Regions from separate parts of the Arthrobacter sp. 2MCAF15 genome, predicted to be linked through region 1. Evidence: riboswitches for the same ligand, from Rfam matches in the RefSeq annotation. Region 1 holds a riboswitch; the other holds the start of a gene.
The links. Region 1 has a riboswitch for glycine ahead of gcvP (aminomethyl-transferring glycine dehydrogenase). Riboswitches for the same ligand answer to the same signal wherever they lie in the genome.
Positions count from the first base shown of each region.

Region 2: it holds a riboswitch for glycine, as region 1 does, so the genes downstream of both, gcvP (aminomethyl-transferring glycine dehydrogenase) here and gcvP (aminomethyl-transferring glycine dehydrogenase) in region 1, are expected to answer to the same signal.

Region 1 is NZ_JBFRGZ010000020.1:2,882-13,473, reverse strand. It holds gene AB4089_RS19165 (flagellar biosynthesis protein FlhA) at 1-1,842, shown strand, start outside; gene AB4089_RS19160 (hypothetical protein) at 1,820-3,058, shown strand; gene AB4089_RS19155 (carbon storage regulator) at 3,068-3,313, shown strand; gene AB4089_RS19150 (flagellar protein FlgN) at 3,328-3,843, opposite strand; gene AB4089_RS19145 (sigma-70 family RNA polymerase sigma factor) at 4,085-4,903, shown strand; gene AB4089_RS19140 (Dps family protein) at 5,070-5,549, shown strand; gene AB4089_RS19135 (MFS transporter) at 5,721-7,307, opposite strand; gene AB4089_RS19130 (TetR/AcrR family transcriptional regulator) at 7,376-7,915, shown strand; glycine riboswitch at 8,116-8,214, shown strand; glycine riboswitch at 8,216-8,329, shown strand; gene gcvP (aminomethyl-transferring glycine dehydrogenase) at 8,369-10,592, shown strand, end outside.
Region 2 is NZ_JBFRGZ010000017.1:1,245-11,836, reverse strand. It holds gene AB4089_RS17490 (amidohydrolase family protein) at 1-1,075, opposite strand, end outside; gene AB4089_RS17485 (glutamine synthetase family protein) at 1,075-2,439, opposite strand; gene AB4089_RS17480 (SDR family NAD(P)-dependent oxidoreductase) at 2,610-3,422, opposite strand; gene AB4089_RS17475 (MFS transporter) at 4,358-5,743, shown strand; gene AB4089_RS17470 (putative hydro-lyase) at 5,740-6,543, shown strand; glycine riboswitch at 7,069-7,166, shown strand; glycine riboswitch at 7,168-7,273, shown strand; gene gcvP (aminomethyl-transferring glycine dehydrogenase) at 7,311-10,202, shown strand; gene gcvT (glycine cleavage system aminomethyltransferase GcvT) at 10,212-10,592, shown strand, end outside.

The sequences.
Region 1 (10,592 bases):
TTCCGGCTGGGCCTGAACGTCGCCTCCACCCGGCTGGTGCTGGGCAACGGGTATGCCGGGCAGGTCATTGAAGCCTTCGGCAAGGTGACGGTGGGCGGCTCGATGATCATCGGCGCCGTCGTGTTCCTCATCCTTGTGGTGATCCAGTTCGTCGTGGTCACCAAGGGTGCCGAGCGCGTGGCCGAGGTGGGCGCGCGCTTCACCCTCGACGCCATGCCCGGCAAGCAGATGGCCATCGACGCCGACCTCAACGCCGGTCTCCTCACCGACACCCAGGCCCGGGAGCGGCGCGCCGAAGTCTCGGCCGAGGCCGACTTCTACGGTGCCATGGACGGCGCCTCGAAATTCGTCAAGGGCGATGCCATCGCCGGCATCATCATCATCATCATCAACTTCATCGGCGGCATCGCCATCGGCATGCTGCAGCGCGGCATGGAGATCGGCGATGCCCTGAACACCTACGGCCTGCTAACCATGGGCGACGGACTCGTCACACAGATCCCGGCGCTGCTCATGGCCGTCTCCACCGGCATGATCGTGACCCGGTCCAACGCCGAGTCGGACATGGGCAGCACGGCCTCCACCCAGCTGCTGCAGTCACCGAACGCGCTCATGATCGCCGGCGTCGCCGCCCTCGCCATGGCCCTGATCCCGGGCATGCCGCCCATCCCGTTCGTCCTCGTCGGAATCGGCCTGATCATCGCCGCCCGCCGGACCACCGCGACCCAGCGGGCGGCCGAGACGGCCCGGGAGGCCGAGTCGACAGCGCTGAACTTCCCGGAACAGGACCCCAACGAGAAACTGCTGGAAGACATGCGCATCCACCCCGTGGAGATCCTGCTGGCTCCGGACCTCGTGGACATGGTCTCCGGCGCTTCCGATGACCTCCTGGCCCGGGTCCGGTCCCTCCGGCACAAGATCGCCATGGAACTGGGCCTGGTCATCCCTCCGGTCCGCACGCGGGACAGCGTGGACCTGCCGCCGGCCACCTATGCCATCCGGATCGCCGGCGTCGAAGCCGGCCGTGGCACGGCCCCCGGCGGCCAAATGCTCGCCCTCGGCGAGAACCTGGATTCGCTCCCCGGCGCGGCGATGATCGAGCCCGTGTTTGGGCTCGCCGGAAAATGGATTCCGGGGGAGATGCGGCACAACGCCGAAATGACGGGCGCCACGGTGATCGACCGGGTCTCCGTCCTGGTCACTCACCTGTCCTCGATCGTCGCGGCGAACGCTGCCCGGCTGCTGTCCCGAGAGGACGTCCGCGTGCTGACCGAGGGAGTGCGCAAGCAAAGCCCCTCGGCCGTCGACGAGCTGACCCCGGCCCTGCTCTCCCTCGCCGAGCTGCAGCGCGTCCTCCAGGGCCTCCTGGACGAGCAGGTCCCCATCAACGACCTCGCCCGGATCTACGAGGCCCTCACGCTGCGCGCCAAGATTTCCACGGATCCGGAATCGCTCGTGGAAGCCGCCCGGCAGGCCCTCGGCCCCGCCCTCACGGCCAAGTTCATGGACGGCCCCGTCCTCAACGTCATCATGATCGACCCCGTCCTGGAACAACACATGCTCGAGGACATGCGGCCCGCGGAAGGCGGCAGCCAGATCGTCATGGGGCAGGAAAGGCTCGACGCCGTGCTGCGCTCGGTGCGCTCCGCCGTCGACGCCGCGGCCGCCGCCAACCGCCAGGCCGTGCTCGTGTGCGCCCCGGCGCTCCGGCCGGCCATCCACCGGCTCGTGGGCGCCCAGCCGGGGTCCGTGCCCGTGTTGTCCTACCGCGAGGTGACCTCCGCCAACGTCCGGATCGAAACAGTAGGAGTGGTGCGCCATGCCGAACCGCTATCGGCTTAAGGGAGCCTCGCTTGAGGAAATCCGCCGCAAGGCGGAGCAGCAGTACGGGCCCGCGGCCAGGATCGTGTCCGCCGAACGCGTCATCAGCCCCGGCATCGCCGGCCTCTTCGCCCAGGACCGCTACGAGGCAATGATCGAGATCATGTCCAAACATGAGGTGGTCACCGGCGAGGTAGTGCCCGACGCCGACATCCTGGCCGGGACCGAAACGGCGCCCCCCGGCAGACCCGCCGGAGAGGGCCACGCCGGAGAGCGCGACGCCGGCGCTGCCGCCGCACCGGCGGCGCCCGCACCCGCACCCGCAGCCCAGACCGGACCGCCGGCCGCGCCTGCTGCGGCCAGGACCGCCGTCGGACCGTCCCATCACTTTCAGGGCGCCGCCATCGCCGCACTGCTGGAAGAGGCGGACGCCGCCGAGCTGAGCCTGCACCGGCCCGCCGCCGGTGTGTCCACCGAGTCACGGGACTTTGCGGAGATCCTGGAGCAGCTCGGCGCCGGGCTCAGGACCCCGGCGGAACCAGTTCCCGCCGCCGACCCGGCTTCCGCCGTCGGAGTTCCCGCCGAAAGCTACGCCGGGCCGGCCGACCGTGCTGCCCAAAGTCCTGCTGCCCCAACACCCGCCGCCTCAATTCCAGTTTCAACTCCCGCCGCCGCGCCGGGCCGGGCGCCGGGGGATGCCGGGGTTGCCCCCGCACCGCTGAACGGCGTCGGCGATCTCGTGGTTCTGGTCGGGCTGGGGGAGGACGCCATGGATGCCGCCCTGGCCATGTCCATGGCGGCGGGCGGTGCGGATGTCCGGACCGCCGGCGAGCTTTCCGCCTATGGCCACCTGCACGTTGACGGGCGGCAAAGCGCCACGGCCGCCCGCGCCCACGCGGTGCTGACTGAGCGCACCGTCCTGGTGGCGTTCGGACTCGGCAAAGCCCGCAACGCCCTGGCCCGGGTGCAGTCCGTGGCCGCGCTCTCCGCCGACCAGGTCTGGGTGGTGGTCGATGCCGGACGCAAGCATGAGGACACGAAGCGCTGGGTCGGCGTGCTCTCCGCCCAGCTCAACGTTGCCGCGGTGGCGGTGGTCGGCGCCTCGGAGACGGGGTCGCCTGAAAGCGTCAATGGCCTGGGCCTGCCCGTGGGCTGGATCGACGCCCGTCCCGCCGGTCCGGGTCCGACATGGCAGAACCGGCGGGAATCGTCCGAAGCTCCCCGCGGTGAAGGGTAGATTGAGAAGATGCTGGTACTTACACGCAAGCCGGGCGAACAGATCATGATCGGCGACGGCATCGTCATCACGGTCCTGGAAGGCCGCGGCGACGGTGTTCGGATAGGCATTGAGGCACCCCGGGGCGTGCCCATCCAGCGCCGGGAAGTCATCGAAGCCATCGCGGCCGCGAACCTCGCCGCGGCGGAAGCCGGCCCGGAGGCCGAGGACGCGCTGCGCGGGCTCCTGCCGCCCGCACCTTCCGCCAAGGGCTGAAGCCAGGTCCCGGATCAGTCCTTTTCCCCGCCCAGATACTGGGCCAGGGCGGGCTGGGGTGCGCGCCGGACCACGGCCAGGACCCGCTCCAGGTTTCCGCCAGTGGCCAGCTGATCCAGCAGTCCGGCGGTGCCCGCCGGGCCGGGACGTCCCGGCAAGGGGAGGAGCCGCAGTGCCTCTTCGTTCACGCGGGCGGCCGCGCCGAGCCGATCAAGAAGTGCGTGCAGGGCGTCCAGATGCTCACCCAGGATCTCGGCCCAGGGGCCGGCGGGTGCGGCCGCAATCAGTTCAACCAGCGTCGCTTGTGCCGGCATACCCCATTGGGCCGCGACGACGGCAGATTCGACACTCCGGGCCAGGCCTTCAAAGCGCAAACGGTCCAGCACGGCTTCGATTTCGGAAGCCATGAGGCGCAGCCATTCCACATTCCCGGCCCCGACGTGCAGCCGTAGCGTTTCCAGCCTGAAAAGGAGCAGTTCCAGCTGCCGGCGCTCCTGCCACAGCGCCGCGGACAGATCACTTGCGCTCATGGGCCCCATTCTCTTTCCGCCCCCTGAATCGCAGCTTCGGGGCGGGTACCGCACTTTTTGCCAAGCTTTTCCCTGAGGGTACACGCAGATCCGGGATCAGGTGATAGGTTTCCTCCATGGGTGCTGCGCCCTGCTTGCGAACGCTGACTCCAATGGGGGGAGTACCGGTCGGTTTGGGTGCGGTTCTCGGCGTTTTAAGGGCTACAGCCCTTCGGATCCGGTCTCATGGGGGGACACAGTATTGAATCGCGTGGAACGCAACGAGATGGTCACGCAGCACCTTCCGCTGGTGGGGTATCTCGTCTCAGATTTGTGCTCGAAGGCGTCACACCTTTCTCGCGATGATTTGGCCTCGGCCGGTGCAATTGCCCTGATCACGTCGGCCGATTCGTTCGATCCCGACCTCGGGGTCCCCTTTGGCGCGTTCGCCCGCCGGCGCATCCTAGGCGCGTTCGCGGACGAGATGCGGGCCAGCGACTGGGCCACCCGCTCCGCCCGCCGGCGGATCAAGGAAACCATGTCCGTCCAGGAAACCCTGGCATCCGCCCTTGGCCGCACGCCCACAGTGGACGAGATCGCCTCCGCCCTTGGCGTCCAGCAGAGCGTTGTGGAGGCCGCGCTCGCGGATGCCTCACGCACGCTGACACCCCTCGATGAGGCCGTGGTGGATACCCTGGCCGCCGAGACCCTCACCCCGGAACACTCCGTGCTCGCGGATGAACGGCTCCAGTACCTGCGGGCCGCCGTGAAATCCCTGCCGGAACGGATGCGCTACGTCGTGGAGGAGATCTACTTCGGCGACCGGACGGTCAAAGACCTGGCCGCCGAACTCGGATCCACCCATGCTGCGGTGTCCCAGCAGCGTTCGGAGGCCATCCGGCTGATGCGCGACGGACTGACCGCGCACTACGCCGATGACCCCGCGCAGCCGTTCGAACCCCAGTCCAGGATTACGCCGCGGCGCCGCAACGACTACCTCACCCAGCTCTCCGAGGCCACATCCGGCGGCATCACCCGTGCCGTGTTCCCCCGCGGCCCGGTCCTCAACGAAGCCGTCTAGCCGCCCCCGAAGCAGTTAGTAAGCCGGCTTAGTAAGCTGATCGAGAAATTCCTCCCCGAACCGTCGCGGCCCGACGCCGCCCTGCGGTAGCGTCGAAAGCATGGGCCGGGCCGCCAGTACGCGGCGCGCGCGGCCTCCACCGCACCGGTTCTATCGAGGAGGACGCATGAAAGCAACACCCACACTGACGACCAACCTGCAGGCAGTCCTGGTGGACCTGATCGAACTCCACGTTCAGGGCAAGCAGGCGCACTGGAACATCGTCGGGACCAACTTCCGGGACCTTCACCTCCAGCTGGACGAGATCGTCGACGCCGCCCGCGGGTTCGCGGACGACCTCGCCGAGCGCATGCGCGCCCTCCACGCCCTCCCTGACGGCCGAAACTCCACGGTTTCCAAGTCCACCGCGCTGGCCGAGTTTCCGGCGGGGCTGATCAGCACGAAGGACGCGATCGAACGCATTGTCGCAGCGCTGGAGGCGGCCGTTGGCACCATGCGCAAAGTCCATGACGAAGTGGACGATGAAGACCCCACCACCGCCGATCTGCTGCACGAGTTCATCGCAAAGTTTGAGCAGTACGCCTGGATGGTCAGTGCCGAGACCATGAAGGCCACCGCCAGCGTGACCACTCCGGACAGCAAGTAGGTCCTGCTAGCACCAGGCCGCACCCACGAAACTCCAGCGTCCGGCGTCGGGTATTTTCCCGGCGCCGGACGCTGGAGTTTTTCAGCTACGGAATGGTCCTGGAAGGGCAACGCATGTCGGTCGCGCTGAGCACGGTCGAACTCGAGCCCGACGGCGATGGAACCGGTGCTGCTAGCTTGCCTTCGGCACCTTCCGCAGGAGGACCGCGGCGAGCACGCACGCCCCGGACATGAGGACCAGGGCGATGGAGGCCGTGATGTGTACGCCCGAGTCGAAGGCGGTGCGCGCGGCCGCCGTCACCGCCTCTGCCAGCGGCGCCGGAAGCATCCCCGCGAGCTCCACGGCGCCGGCGAGGGTCTCGCCGGCCTGGTTCGTGGCAGAGGCCGGGGCGAGCTCGGACACGCCTGCGGGGAGCCGGAGGTTGCCCTGGTAAGAAGCCGTGAGGATCGAGCCGAGGATCGCCGTGCCCAGCAGGGACCCCACTTCATAGCCGGTCTCGGAGATGGCGGCGGCGGCCCCCGACTTGTCCGCAGGCGCAGCGCCCAGGATCAGGTCATTGGAGATCGTCTCCGCGGCACCCACGCCCAGGCAGAGGACCAGCAGCGCGGCCAGCAGCAGTGACGGGCCGTGGCTGTGGTCGCCGAATGCCACCAGGAAGTAGCCCGCCGCGCTCAGCAGCAGGCCGCCGGCCACCACAAAGCCGGGCCGGACCTTGCGCACCAGGGGGACCACCAGCAGCCCGGCAACGACTGTGGCGATGAGGGCCGGGACCATGGCGACACCGGAGGCGGAGGGGGACTGCCCCTCCAGCAGTTGCAGGTGCTGGGCCAGGAAGAGAATGAAGCCGTTGAAGGAGAACAGCGCCAGGACGTTGGCGGTGATGGCGGTGCTGAAGACCCGGTTGCCAAAGAGGCTGACATCGAGCATGGGCGCCGTGCTGTGGTCCGCCTTGTGGCCTCTGGCCAGGGCGCGCTGGCGCCGGATGAACACGTAGCCCATGAGCAGCCCGGCTCCGATGCTCGCGAAGGCCTCCAGCGAGGGCCCGTGGGTGGCGAGGGTTTTGATCCCGTAGACAACGGGCACCATGACCAGCAGGGACAGGATGATGCTGGGCACGTCCACGCGTCCGGGCTTTGGGTCGCGGGACTCCGGGATCAATGCCGGACCGAGCAGCAGCAGGGGCAGGATGATCGGCACTGCGACCAGCAGGACGGCGCCCCACCAGAAGTGCTCCACCAGCCAGCCGCCGGCAATCGGCCCGAGGGCGGCGCCGCCGGAGAAGCCTGCGGCCCAGATTGCCACGGCCAATCTGCGCCGGTTGGGCTGCGGGAAAATGTTGCGGATCAGGGAAAGCGTTGATGGCATGAGCATGGCGCCGAAGAGGCCAAGCCCGGCGCGGCCTGCGATCAGCCATTCGGCGCTCGGCGCGAACGCCGTCAAGGCCGAGACCGCGGCAAAACCTGCGCTGCCCACGAAGAGCAGCCGGCGCCGGCCGATCCTGTCACCCAGGCTGCCCATCGCAACCAGGAGTCCGGCCAGAACCAGGGGGTAGGCGTCGATGATCCACAGCAGTTCGACGCCGGAGGCGTCCAGGCTGCGGGCGATGGCGGGCAGGGCGAACGTCAAGGCGGTGTTGTCCACGGCCACAAGCAGGACAGGGAACATCAGCAGGGCCAGCGCCACCCAGTCGCGCCACGGGGCCCGGGGGCCGGTGGCCGACAGGGTGCTGGTGGTGACGGTGATCGACGGAATGCTCATGGAACATAACTATACCGTCTGGACGGTACAGTTAAGAAATGCGCCACCGGACAGGCATGATGGGAGGCATGCCCAGGAAACCCGTCGCCCGCGAGGCCGTTCTCCACGCCTTCGAATCCCTGCTCATCGAAGTCGGTGAACGCGCCGCGACGCTGGACGCCGTCGCGCGCCGGGCCGGAGTCTCCAAGGGGGGCCTGCTCTACCACTTCCCGACCAAGGAGGCGATGATCGCGGTCCTGCTCGAGCGGCTGGACGGGCACCTCGCTGCCGATGTTGCCGCCATGGCTGAGGCCCCCGAGGGTGCGGCGGTGTACTTCATCAAATCCTCGGTGTGGGCGGACACCCCCATGGACCGGGTGTTCGTCGCGGCCACGAGGCTCGCCGAGGTGGCGCACCAGGAGACCCTCCGCCGCTTCGCCGCCGCCCAGGCGAACTGGCTGGAACTGCTGGCCGCCGACGTCGGGCCCGCCATGGCGAAAGCCGTCCTGTACATGGGGGACGGGCTGTACTTCAACGCCATGCTGGGCCGGGGGCCGGGCGGGCAGCCGCCGGAAGTCAATGACGACGTCGAGAGCCTCCTGGCCGCCGTCGAGAAGCTGCGCCGCTGACGGCCGCCGAGACCCCGCTCGCCGAATACGCCGGAAGCCTGCGACTACGCCGGAACGAAACGGCGTCCCCGCACGCCTGCGGCGAACTCGCGTGGCCGGACCTGTAACTTGGGGCCGCCGCCGGGAGGGAGTTTGCGGACGCGCGCCCGGCATAGGACAATGAGTGCTGTGACTGTTGTCACCCCAATTGAATACGCCTTTGATCTGCGGCGGGAGAGTCCTGCAAGTAGGTACAAGCAGGCGCCGTAGGAGCAAATCCTCCCCAGGAATCTCTCAGGCCCACGTACCGCCGCGGCAAGGCATCTCTGGAAAGTAGCAGGTGCGTCCTTAGCGCGTTGTGCTCACCGACGGTGCAAGCGGAGCCCCTGATGCGGGCTGCGCGGAAACTCTCAGGTCCAATACAGAGCGGGGAGGAACCCGAATCAATGTGGCGTACCCTGCGCCGCCTGAGTTATGGAGTTCCTTGTGACTGTTACCCCAGCCTCCACGTCCTTCGTTGACCGGCACATCGGCGCCCGCCGCCAGGCCGACGTCGACGCCATGCTGAAGGCTGTCGGCTACGACACCGTCGACGCCCTGGTGGACACCGCCGTTCCGAAGGACATCCGCCAGGACTCCGACCTCGCGCTCGCCGCTGCCCTCAGCGAAGTCGAAGTCCTCGCCGAACTGCGCAAGCTGGCGGCGAAAAACAAGACCGCAGTGCAGATGATCGGGCAGGGCTACTACGACACCCTCACCCCGCCGGTAATCCGCCGCAACATCCTCGAAGCCCCGGCCTGGTACACCGCCTACACGCCCTACCAGCCGGAAATCTCCCAGGGCCGGCTCGAGGCGCTGCTGAACTTCCAGACCATGGTCCAGGACCTCGTCGGCCTGCCGATCGCCAACGCCTCGCTGCTGGACGAAGCCACCGCCGTCGCCGAGGCCGTGCTGATGATGCGCCGCGCCAACAAGAACAAGGCCGCACATGACGGCAAGACCGTCCTCGACGCCGACTGCCTCCCGCAGACCATCGCGATCGTCAAGGGCCGCGCCGAGGCCCTCGGCTTCGAGGTTGAGGTCGCCGACCTCTCCAAGGGCCTGCCCGCCGGGGTCATCAACGGCGTCGTCCTGCAGCAGCCCGGCGTATCCGGCCGCGTGTTCGACCACACCGCCGTGATCGCCGACGCCAAGGAACGCGGCGCCCTCGTCACCGTCGCGGCCGACCTCCTCTCCCTGACCCTCATCACGTCCCCGGGCGAGCAGGGCGCCGACATCGCCGTCGGCTCCGCCCAGCGCTTCGGCGTGCCGCTGTTCTTCGGCGGCCCGCACGCGGCCTACATGGCGGTCCAGAAGGGGCTCGAACGCTCCATGCCCGGCCGCCTCGTAGGCGTCTCCAAGGACAACGCGGGCGTCCCCGCCTACCGACTGGCCCTGCAGACCCGCGAGCAGCATATCCGCCGTGAGAAGGCCACCTCGAACATCTGCACCGCCCAGGCGCTGCTGGCCATCGTGGCATCCTTCTACGCCGTCTACCACGGCCCCGACGGGCTGAAGGCGATCGCCCAGACCGTCCACAACAACGCCAGGACCATCGCGGCGTCCCTGAAGGCCGCCGGCCTCGACGTGCTGCACACCTCGTTCTTCGACACCATCACCGTCTCCGTGCCGGGCCGCGCCGCAGAGATCATCGCGGCCGCCGACGCCAAGGGCGTCAACCTGCGCGCCATCGACGCCGACACCGTCGGCATCTCCGCCGATGAGGCCACGACGGCGGCCATCGTCGCCGACGTCGTCGCCGCCTTCGGGGCCAGCGTCGTTGACGCAGCAGACTCCTCCTTCGGCCTGGACACCGCCGTCGAACGGACCTCCGACTACCTCCAGCACCCGGTGTTCAACACCCACCGTTCCGAAACCCAGCTGCTGCGCTACATCCGCCGCCTCTCGGACCGCGACCTTGCCCTGGACCGCACCATGATCCCGCTGGGCTCGTGCACCATGAAGCTGAACGCCACGGCCGAGATGGAAGCCATCTCCTGGCCGGAGTTCGCCTCCATCCACCCGTTCGCCCCGGACTCGCAGACCGCCGGCTGGCGCGAACTGATCGACGACCTCGAAGCACAGCTGACCGAGATCACCGGGTACGACCAGGTCTCCATCCAGCCCAACGCCGGGTCCCAGGGCGAACTCGCGGGCCTGCTGGCCATCCGCGGCTACCACCTCTCCCGCGGTGAGGCCCAGCGCAACGTCTGCCTGATCCCGGCCTCCGCCCACGGCACCAACGCGGCCTCGGCCGTGCTCGCCGGCATGAAGGTCGTCGTCGTGGCCACCGCCTCCGACGGCACGATCGACCACATGGACCTCAACGCCAAGATCGAGGCCAACAAGGACGCCCTGTCCGCCATCATGATCACCTACCCCTCCACCCACGGGGTGTACGACGCCGACGTCCGCGAGGTCTGCGACGCGATCCACGCCGCCGGCGGCCAGGTCTACATCGACGGCGCCAACCTCAACGCCCTCGTCGGCCTGGCCCAGCCGGGCCAGTTCGGCGGCGACGTCTCGCACCTGAACCTGCACAAGACCTTCTGCATCCCGCACGGCGGCGGCGGACCCGGCGTCGGCCCGGTCGCGGCCAAGGCCCACCTGGCACCGTTCATGCCGGGCAACGCAGCCGATCCGGCCAACGGCGCCGACG
Region 2 (10,592 bases), on a different contig from region 1:
CCTCCGAACAGTCGTCGTCGTCGATCCATCCGCCTACTACCTTGGCGATTGCGTTGCGCCACAGCCTCGCCCCGAGGTAGTGAAGTTCGGCCGGGCCGAGGGCGTCGGAGGAGTACAGGATCCTGGTGAAGGGGGCCAGTTCGAAGGAGCGGGCCACCAGATCCCGGCTCCGTGACCCGGTGTAGTTCACGGCGAGGCCCACGTCGATGTAGACGTTCTCAAAGGCATGGGCCAGGTAGCCTGCTTCGCGCTCGAACGGATAGCAGTGGAGCAGCATGATGGGTGTGTCCCGGACTTCGGCGGACCGGAGAAAGTCCAGGAGGTACAGGGGATTGGTCTTGTGGAGGTCCAGGTCTCGGTCGCCGAATCCGACATGGAACTGCACGGGAAGCTTCATCGACACGGCCGTATGGATCCCGTGGGCAATGAGTGTCACGTCGGTGAGCCTCGCCTTGGTGCCGGCGCGCGGGGTCTGCTGCCAGCGGCGGGCTGCCTCAGTGACCGCCGCCGGTGCTGGCCGGTTGAGGTCCTGGTCGAATCCTGCCCGGTAGGCGAGAACGGTTTTGACGCCCACGGCGGTGCGCGTGAGTTCGTGGAGCCGCTGGCCGAACTCGTCGACGTAGTCTGCCGGGTTGGCAATCTCCCGGATCAGCGACTCGGCGAGCAGTTCCAGCCGAACGATCTCGTGGGTGCGCGCGCCGGAGACCTCGGCCATGCCGGCCATGCCGAGGTAGTCAGCGGCGTCCAGTCCTGTGTCGATCAGCCAGTCGCTCACCCCGGCAGCGCGGGTCATACGCCGGCTGACCTCGAGTTCTCCTAGCTCGGCGCGCCGGCTCCAGTACTCCGCCGGTGAGGCGTGCCGGGGCAGATCAAGAATGCCGCTGCACCAGCGCCGGATGGCGAGCCCGATTTGTGTGTTGTAGGCGTCCCCGGGGTTGGCCAGTGGTTCGGTGTTCCCTTCGTTCAGCGAGTTCTGAAAGCGTGCCTCATCACCGTCGGCGTGAAACGCGCCATGCACGTGGTGATCGACGAGGCTGACGTGTTCGACAAAGTCCGGGAAGTCACCGCCCGCCATCAGATCGACCAGGCAAGTCGAAAGCGTTCGGCGAGCTCGTCCGGCGTGAGTTCGGCTGCGATGCGCTGTTCGTAGCGCCGGACAGCCACCGTGGCGTCGACGACGGCGTCTCCGAGAAGCCTGCGGGCAAGGCTTGAGTTGTCCAGGGTGTCGATGATGGCGGCGGGGGAGTTTGAGAGCAGCCGGACGTTTGCCTGGTGCCGTTCGTTTTCCGAAAGCCGTCCGGGGTCACCCGGGATCTCTGCCGGAAGCCCGCTTTTGCCGCGGATGCCGTCAAGGGCGAGGGCAAGGATGGCTGCGGAGGCCAGATACACGTTCGCCGACGGGTCGACGATTTTCACCTCGACGTTGGCTCCGTGCGGATTGCCCTGGCCCTCGTTCAGAAAGCGCACCGAGGCTTCCCGGTTTTCCAGGCCCCAGCACAAGTAGGCACCCGACCACGTGCCGGGCGCCAACCGGCTTCCGGACAAAACTGACCCCGTGAGGAAACCCTGGACATCCGGGAGCCCTGCGATGATTCCGCCAATGGCAGCGCCTCCCTCGGCGGAGATGCCGTGCGGTCCGCTGCCGCCGGAGAACAGCGGCACTCCGTTCCTTCGGAGCGAAAAGTGCTGGTGGGCGCCGTTTCCAACGCTGCCGGGAAAGGGCGACGGCGAGAACGAGGCCATCATGCCGTGGGCCCTGGCGACGATGCCCACGATAATCCTGGCAAGGACCACCGTGTCCGCGGACTGGACCGGCGGGGCCGGGGGAAGGGAAAACTCGAACTGGTTCCTGCCGTACTCGGCGTGAAGCTGCTCCAGGGGAAGCCCGGCCTGGTTCAGCGCTGAGAGCAGGTCATCGAGGAATTCCGATCGGTCCAGGAGGCCGGTTGCCCCGTACGGAACCCAGGGCGCGGTTTCCAGCGCTGCACCATCCGGGGCGACGAGAAAGAATTCCAGTTCGTGGCCCACGAGCGCCTGGTACCCGGCCTCGACCAGGCTGCCCTCGACGTCGGCCAGGCAACCGCGGGCACAGGCCGGAGAGGCGGCTCCATCCTGTTCGAAAAGGCGGGCCGGTGCCCATGCCCGGCCGCCGGGCAGGACACGGAGTCCCGCGATGTCGATCTTCAGGCGCATATCGCCGACCGTGGTGATGCTGTCCGTGAACGCTATCCCGCCGTCGATGGTGAAGACATGCCAGACGGGGGCGGCGCCCATCCCGGATTCGTGGAAGATTTTGAGCCGCGCCAGCGGAACGCTCTTGGCCAGCGTGATGCCCGAAGCATTCACCACCGTGCCGATCACGGTGCGGACGCCGGCAGCTTCGAGTTCGCGGTGGGCTTTCGCAACGGCGGATTCGTCGGCTGATGCGATGGGGGTCATGCGCCTATCATGCGGCCGCTCCTCATCCAATGAAAGGCTCACCCAATGAAAGACGCCCCCTCTGCACTGGGATCGCACCCGGGCACGGGTTTCCGGCCACCAGCCCGAGGCCCGTGCGGCTCCCCGGGAACCCGACGGCGGCACGTCCCGCCGTCGTCCACCCCAGCTGCCTAGATGTCCGCAAGCGTCAGCGCCGGCGGCGATTTTCCGTCGATGTCCAGGACGCCGAACTCCTTTGCCACCGCAGCGGCGATGAGCACCTGGCCGGTCCGCGTCATCAGGTCCGGATCATGGAACAGCGCATTGATCACCCGGCCGATGAACTCGGGGCTTTCGCTGGTCGAGAGATCGAATGCACCGCTTTCCGCCGCGGCCAGGACCGCCTCGGTGCGGACCAGGCCGGGGTAGAGCGAGATGACCGGAATGTCGAACGGTCTGAGCTCGACGGCCATGTCGGAGGTCATCTTGTCGGTGGCCGCTTTGGCGATGCCGTAGATCGTGTTGCCGAGGTGGCGCTGCGCGGCCCAGAAGCTGATGTTGACGATCAGGCCGCGGTGCCGCGGCGTCATCATGCGCGCCGCGTGCGCCGAACACACAAATGCGGCGCGGACTCCGGCGTCCATCATGCCGGTCCAGCGATGCGGCGCCTGCTCCCAGAACGGTGCCGGCCACGTGAACGCGCCGCCTTCGATCATCTTCTCGTACCCGCCCCAGGCGCAATTGACCAGCAGGTCGAGGCGGCCGCCCTCGGTCCGGATCGTGTCGAACACGTGCGCGGTCTCGTCATCGTTGAGATGGTCGCAGCGCAGGCGCACGATCTCCCGCGGGAGGTCCGCCTGCTCGATCGACCGGCCCGTGCCATAAACCCGGAACCCCGCGGCCTGAAGGGCAAGCGCGATGCCCCGGCCGACACCGCGGCTCGCGCCGGTCACCAGCGCAACGCCACCCGTTGGCGCGTCACTGCGTTCGCGTTCGCTGGTCATGCCAAGCGGCCCCCGCTTACATTTCGTCCCGTGATCCCCATGATAGGCCGGGCCCGGCGCCTGGTGCCCGCGACTTTCTCGGGCCCAGCACCCGGAGGCGGCCCTATCTAAATACGCACCCTTCGGGTTTACTGGGCCGCAAGGCTGACACGCAAAACATGGAGGGGGGAACCATGCGGTCCAAAGGAACATGGCAAATCGCAGCGGGCTCGATATTGCTGGTGGCCACGTTGTTCACGCTGCCGATGCCACTGGTTGAGGTGTTCTCGGGCAGCGCCGGACAGGGTGCGGCGGCTGTGTTCGTCCTGGGACTCGCGCTTCTAGCCGCTGGCCTCGGTTTGGTCGCCGTGGGTCTGTACAAGCGATCGCGGAACCTGAAGACGGCGCGCAGTTACGACACCAGGGAGCCCACCTCCTCCGACGAGGACCGGCCGACCAATCCTCATTCGATGCCCCATAGCTATGCCGCCCTTCCGCCTCCGGGGTAGACACTCCCAGCTCAAGAAACCAGAACCTCAAGAAACTCAGAACCACAAAAAATAAGACGACGACGGCGGGTGGTCCCGCCGTCGCCGTTCATGCAGCCCTGAAACCAGCACAGCCGCGGTGCCCTGAGAACGCGGCCTGAGGCCTTGAGGCAGCGCTTCGGCGCCTTAAATCCGGCTATACCCGGTGGCTGCCGCGACGAGCGCAACACCCTCGACCCCTTGACGATGTGACCTGCGTCGCGTAAATTGTTCAACAATTCGGATTGTTCAACAATCCAACAATTGATCCTAATAATTGAACGCAGTCCCGACTTCCGCAGCCCATCACGGTAGCCGCACACGCACCCGAAGGTCCCGACCCGCATCGCCGCAGGCCCGGACCGAAAAGGCGCACCAACACCAGCCGCCCGCACTTGGCTGACATCCCCACTCTTCATGGAGGTACACATGGCCGCTTCATCCGTAACGGCCCCCGCTGACCCGAAGCCCTTTGTAGGGCGCAAGGGCATGTACAAGGCATTCGCGGCCAGCCTGACCGGAACCGCACTGGAGTTCTATGACTTCGCTGTCTACTCCGCCGCGGCTGCGATCGTTTTCCCGCTGATCTTCTTCCCGGCCTCGGACCCTGTCACGGGCACCCTGTTGGCCTTCTCCACCTACGCCGTGGGCTACATTTCCCGGCCCGTCGGCGGCATCATCTTCGGTCGGCTCGGCGACGAGATCGGCCGCAAGAAGATCCTGGTCATCACGCTCATGCTGATCGGCGCCGCCACGTTCCTCATCGGCCTGCTGCCCACGTACGGCAGCATCGGCATCATTGCCCCCGCCATCCTGGTCTTCCTTCGCTTCGCGCAGGGTGTCGGCGTCGGCGGCGAGTGGGGCGGGGCAGTGCTGCTCTCCAGTGAATTCGGTGACCCGAACCGCCGCGGCTTCTGGGCATCCGCCGCGCAGATCGGCCCGCCCGCCGGCAACCTGATGGCCAACGGCGTGCTTGCCGTCCTGACCATGGCCCTGTCCGAAGAGGATTTCCTGAACTTCGGCTGGCGAATCGCCTTCCTGATCTCGGCCCTGCTGGTGGCCTTCGGGCTCTGGATCCGGCTCAAGCTTGAAGACACCCCCATCTTCAAGGCCATGGAAGCCAAAGGAGACAAGCCCAAGTCCCCCATCCGCGAAGTCCTGGCAACCCAGCGCCGCCCCCTCATCGCAGCCATGCTCAGCCGCATCGGCCCGGACGTCCTCTACGCTTTGTGCACCGTCTTCATGCTCACCTACGGCATTCAGAAACTTGGCTTCGACCGCGGCCAAGTGCTGGTGGCCGTCCTGATCGGTTCGGCACTCCAGATTTTCACCATGCCGCTCGCCGGGGCCATCTCCGACCACATCAACCGCCGGCTGGTCTACGCAATCGCCGCAGTGGCCGCCGCCGTCTGGGGGTACCTGTTCTTCATCGTCCTCGAAGGTCGGTCCCCGGTCATGCTGATCGTGGGAACGGTGCTGGGCCTGCTCTGCCACTCGTTTATGTACGGACCCCAGGCGGCCTTCGTTGTTGAACAGTTCTCGCCGCGGCTCCGCTCCACCGGCAGTTCGCTGGCCTACACCTTCGCCGGAATCATCGGTGGCGCTATCGCACCGTTCATGTTCACCCTCCTGCTGAGCACCTTCAACAGCTGGGTCCCGGTTGCCATCTACCTCAGCGTTGCCTGCCTCCTGACCCTGGTGGGCCTGGCCCTGGGCCGGGACTCCGACGTTGCCGAGGACCAGGAGTACCTGCAGCCTTCAACTGAGCTGGTGGAAAATGATCCGGCTGTAAATGAGCTGGTGGAGGCCCGATGAACCAGGCCAACGCACACCTGGCACCCTCCGATGCGCGCCTGAAGTTCCGCAACGGCCTGGTCACCCCCACCTCCGGATGGGGCGATGGCTACACCCAGGCAAACCTGATAGCGGTGACGGCGGACTACGCCGACGAATTCATCGAATTCTGCCGGCTCAACCCCAAAGCCTGCCCCGTCATCGACGTCATCCCGGCGGGACAGTACGGGAGCGTCCTCGCCGCGGGGGCGGACATCCGCACTGACATCCCGGCCTACCGGGTGTGGGTGGACGGCGAACTTGCCGATGAAGTCACGGACGTCGCATCGGTCTGGCGTGATGACATGGTGGGCGTCCTCATTGGCTGCAGTTTCACCTTCGAAGCCGCGCTCGCCAGCGCGGGCGTCCCGCTCCGGCACACCGAAACCGGCCGCAACGTCCCCATGTACCGCACGAACATCGAGTGCACCCCTGCCGGACGAATCCACGGACCGATGGTCGTCTCCATGCGCCCGATGCCGCCCGAACTGGTCGAAACGGCCATCAGGGTGACGTCGGAGGTGCCCAAGGTTCACGGCAGCCCGGTTCACGTCGGGACGCCCGGGGACCTCGGCATTGCCGACATCAACCGTCCCGACTTCGGCGATGCGGTGGAGATCCGGCCGGGGGAAGTGCCGGTTTTCTGGGCCTGCGGCGTGACACCGCAGAGCGCAGTGATGGCATCCAGGCCAGCCTTCGCCATCAGCCACGCCCCCGGACACATGTTCATCACTGATGTTCCCGAAAGCACCTACCGGGAACGGCCAGGAGCGTCATCGTGAAGAAGAGATTTCCCGTAGCCGAGAAACGGGCACGCAGGATCATCAAACTCTCAGCGCCGCGGCGTCAAGCCACGGGCACCCACTGCGAACTGACCGGAGTCTGGCAGAGCCCGGCCGGAGCGAGCATCTCGATGCACGAGGGCCAGCTCCTCCCGAGTGATGCCGGCCGGCCGTGTGTCTGGACGTACGCGGGCCAACCGGCAAGCAAGGCCGATTCCGGGGCCGCCCGGTGGGCAGCTCCGGAGTATCACAGACTGTAAGGGCACCAAACGGCAAGCGGACGACGGCGGGACTTTTCCGCCGTCGTCCGCTTCCGGCGACTCCGGTGCCGTGCCGTACCTCCGAGGCTCGGCATTCGGCCTCCACGAACCTCCCCGGCCGGCGGACTAGTTGGCCTAGCCTCGCGGACGCGGACCGGCCTGCGGTTGTTATCGTCAAACAACGCCTCATACGGACCCACCTCTTGCAACCGGCCCCTGCAACAAGTAACGTGTGAGCCGTGTCACCCACCAGTGGCACAGCTTATGATCTGCGGCGGGAGAGTCCTGCCGGTACGTTCAGCAGGCGCCGTAGGAGCAAATCCTCCCCAGGAATCTCTCAGGCCCACGTACCGCCGCGGCAAGGCAACTCTGGAAAGCAGTCCGGGAAACCGGGCTCACCGACGGTGCAAGTGGCGCCTGCTAACAGCAGGCAACGCGGAAACTCTCAGGTCCAATACAGAGCGGGGAGGAACCCGAATCATCGTGGCACTCTGTGCCACCTGAATTATGGAGTTCCTCATGACGATTCAGTCGTCCCCGTCCACGTTCGCAGACCGCCATATCGGTGCGCGCCGCCAAACAGACATCGACACCATGCTCAAGGCCGTCGGCTACGACAGCGTAGACGGCCTCGTAGACAATGCACTCCCCGCTTCCATTCGCCAGGAAAAGCCGCTCAGCCTGGACAGCGCCCTCAGCGAAGTTCAGGTGCTGGCCGAACTGCGCAAGCTGGCTTCCAAGAACAAGACCGCCGTGCAGATGATCGGCCAGGGCTATTACGACACCGTCACGCCGCCGGTCATCCGCCGCAACATCCTCGAGGCCCCCGCCTGGTACACGGCCTACACGCCCTACCAGCCGGAGATCTCCCAGGGCCGGCTCGAGGCGCTGCTGAACTTCCAGACCATGGTCCAGGACCTCACCGCGCTGCCGGTCGCCAACGCGTCCCTCCTCGACGAGGCCACCGCCGTCGCCGAAGCCGTGCTCCTGATGCGCAGGGCAAATAAGTCCGCAGGACAGAACGCAGGTGCCCGCGACGGCAAGACGGTCCTGGACGCCGACTGCCTCCCGCAGACCATCGCCATTGTGCGGGGCCGCGCCGACGCATTGGGCTTCGAGGTCGAGGTCGCCGACCTCTCCCAGGGACTGCCCGCCGGGGACATCAACGGCGTCGTCCTGCAGCAGCCGGGCGTTTCCGGCCGGGTGTGGGACCAGTCCGCCGTGATCGCAGAGGCCAAAGGCCGCGGCGCCCTGGTCACCGTGGCAGCGGACCTTCTGGCCCTGACCTTGATCACCCCTCCGGGCGAGCAGGGCGCGGACATCGCCGTCGGTTCCACGCAGCGCCTTGGCGTGCCGCTGTTCTTCGGCGGCCCGCACGCCGCCTACATGGCGGTCCGCGAGGGCATGGAACGCACGCTCCCCGGCCGCATCGTGGGCGTCTCCAAAGATAACGCCGGCGTCCCCGCCTACCGCCTGGCCCTGCAGACCCGCGAGCAGCATATCCGCCGGGAGAAGGCCACCTCGAACATCTGCACCGCGCAGGCGCTGCTGGCCATCGTGTCCTCGTTCTACGCCGTCTACCATGGCCCGGACGGGCTGAAGGCGATCGCCGAGACCGTCCACAACAACGCCCGCGCCCTCGCCGCCACGCTGAAGATCGTCGGCCGCGAACTGGCGAGCGACTCCTTCTTCGACACCCTCACGGTCCGCGTGCCCGGCAAGGCCGCCAAGGTCATCGCCGCCGCCGAGGCCCGCGGCATCAACCTGCGGCTCATCGACGCGGACACAGTTGGCGTGTCAGTCGATGAAACCACGACGCCGGAGGTCCTTTCCGCGGTGGTTGTCGCCTTTGGCGCCGGTCCGGTGGTGGAGGCCAAGGGCTTCGAGCTGCCCGAGGGTGTGCTGCGCACCTCCGACTTCCTGCAGCACCCGGTCTTCAACACGCACCGTTCCGAAACGCAGCTGCTGCGCTACATCCGCAAGCTCTCGGACCGCGACCTTGCCCTGGACCGGACCATGATCCCGCTGGGTTCGTGCACCATGAAGCTGAACGCAACGGCCGAGATGGAAGCCATCTCCTGGCCGGAGTTCGCCTCCATCCACCCCTTCGCGCCGGACTCCCAGACCGAGGGGTGGCGGGAACTCATCAGCGGCCTCGAAGCTGACCTTGCTGAAATCACGGGCTACGACCAGGTCTCGATCCAGCCCAACGCCGGATCCCAGGGCGAACTCGCCGGCCTGCTGGCCATCCGCGGCTACCACCTCTCCCGCGGTGACGCCCAGCGCAACGTCTGCCTGATCCCGGCCTCCGCCCACGGCACCAACGCGGCCTCGGCCGTGCTCGCCGGCATGAAGGTCGTCGTCGTGGCCACCGCCTCCGACGGCACGATCGACCACACGGACCTCAACGCCAAGATCGAGGCCAACAAGGACGCCCTGTCCGCCATCATGATCACCTACCCCTCCACCCACGGGGTGTACGACGCCGACGTCCGCGAGGTGTGCGACTCCGTGCATGCGGCCGGCGGGCAGGTCTACGTCGACGGCGCCAACCTGAATGCGCTCGTCGGCCTGGCCCAGCCGGGCCAGTTCGGCGGCGATGTCTCGCACCTGAACCTGCACAAGACCTTCTGCATCCCGCACGGCGGCGGCGGACCCGGCGTCGGCCCGGTCGCGGCCAAGGCCCACCTGGCACCGTTCATGCCGGGGGACGCGAACAAAGCGGCGCACAACGCCGGCGCTGTCGAACCGGGAACCGGCGTTGCGATCTCTGCCTCCCGGTACGGGTCCGCCGGCGTCCTGCCGATTTCCTGGGCGTACGTGAAGCTCATGGGCGCCCAGGGCCTGACCGAGGCCACCAAGTCGGCGCTGCTGGCAGCGAACTACATCGCGGCCCGCCTGAACGAGTTCTTCCCGGTCCTGTACACGGGCGAGGGCGGCCTCGTGGCGCACGAGTGCATCCTGGACCTGCGCGAACTGACGGCCAGGACCGGCGTGACCGCCGAGGACGTGGCCAAGCGCCTGATCGACTTCGGCTTCCACGCCCCCACGCTGTCCTTCCCCGTTGCGGGCACCCTCATGGTGGAGCCCACCGAGTCCGAGGACCTCGCGGAGATCGACCGGTTCATCGACGCGATGATCACCATCCACGCCGAGATCGAGCAGGTCGCCGCCGGGGACTTCACCCTGGAGGATTCCCCGCTGCGCAACGCACCGCACACGGCTGCCGCGGTGGTCTCCTCGGACTGGGCCCGCAAGTACCCGCGCGAGCAGGCTGCGTTCCCCGTCCACACGCTCAGGCAGGACAAGTACTTCCCTCCGGTCGGCCGGATCGACGGCGCTGCCGGGGACCGCAACCTGGTCTGCTCCTGCCCGCCGCTTTCCGAATTCGAAAACTAAGGATTCCCGATGACCGAGAACTACACAGCACTTTACGAAGAGCACAAGAAGGCCGGCGCCTCCTTCACCGACTTCGGCGGCTGGCAGATGCCGCTGAAGTACTCCTCCGAGTTGGCCGAGCACCACGCCGTGCGCAACGCCGCCGGCCTGTTCGACCTCTCCCACATGGGCGAAGTCTGGGTCACCGGTCCGGACGCCGCAGCCTTCCTGGACTACGCCCTTGCCGGAAAGCTGTCGGCAGTCGCCGTCGGCAAGGCCAAGTACTCGCTGATCTGCCAGGAAGACGGCGGCATCATCGATGACCTGATCTCCTACCGCCGTGGCGAGCAGAAGTACCTCGTGGTCCCCAACGCCGGCAACGCCGTGGTGGTCTCCGCAGCACTGGCCGAA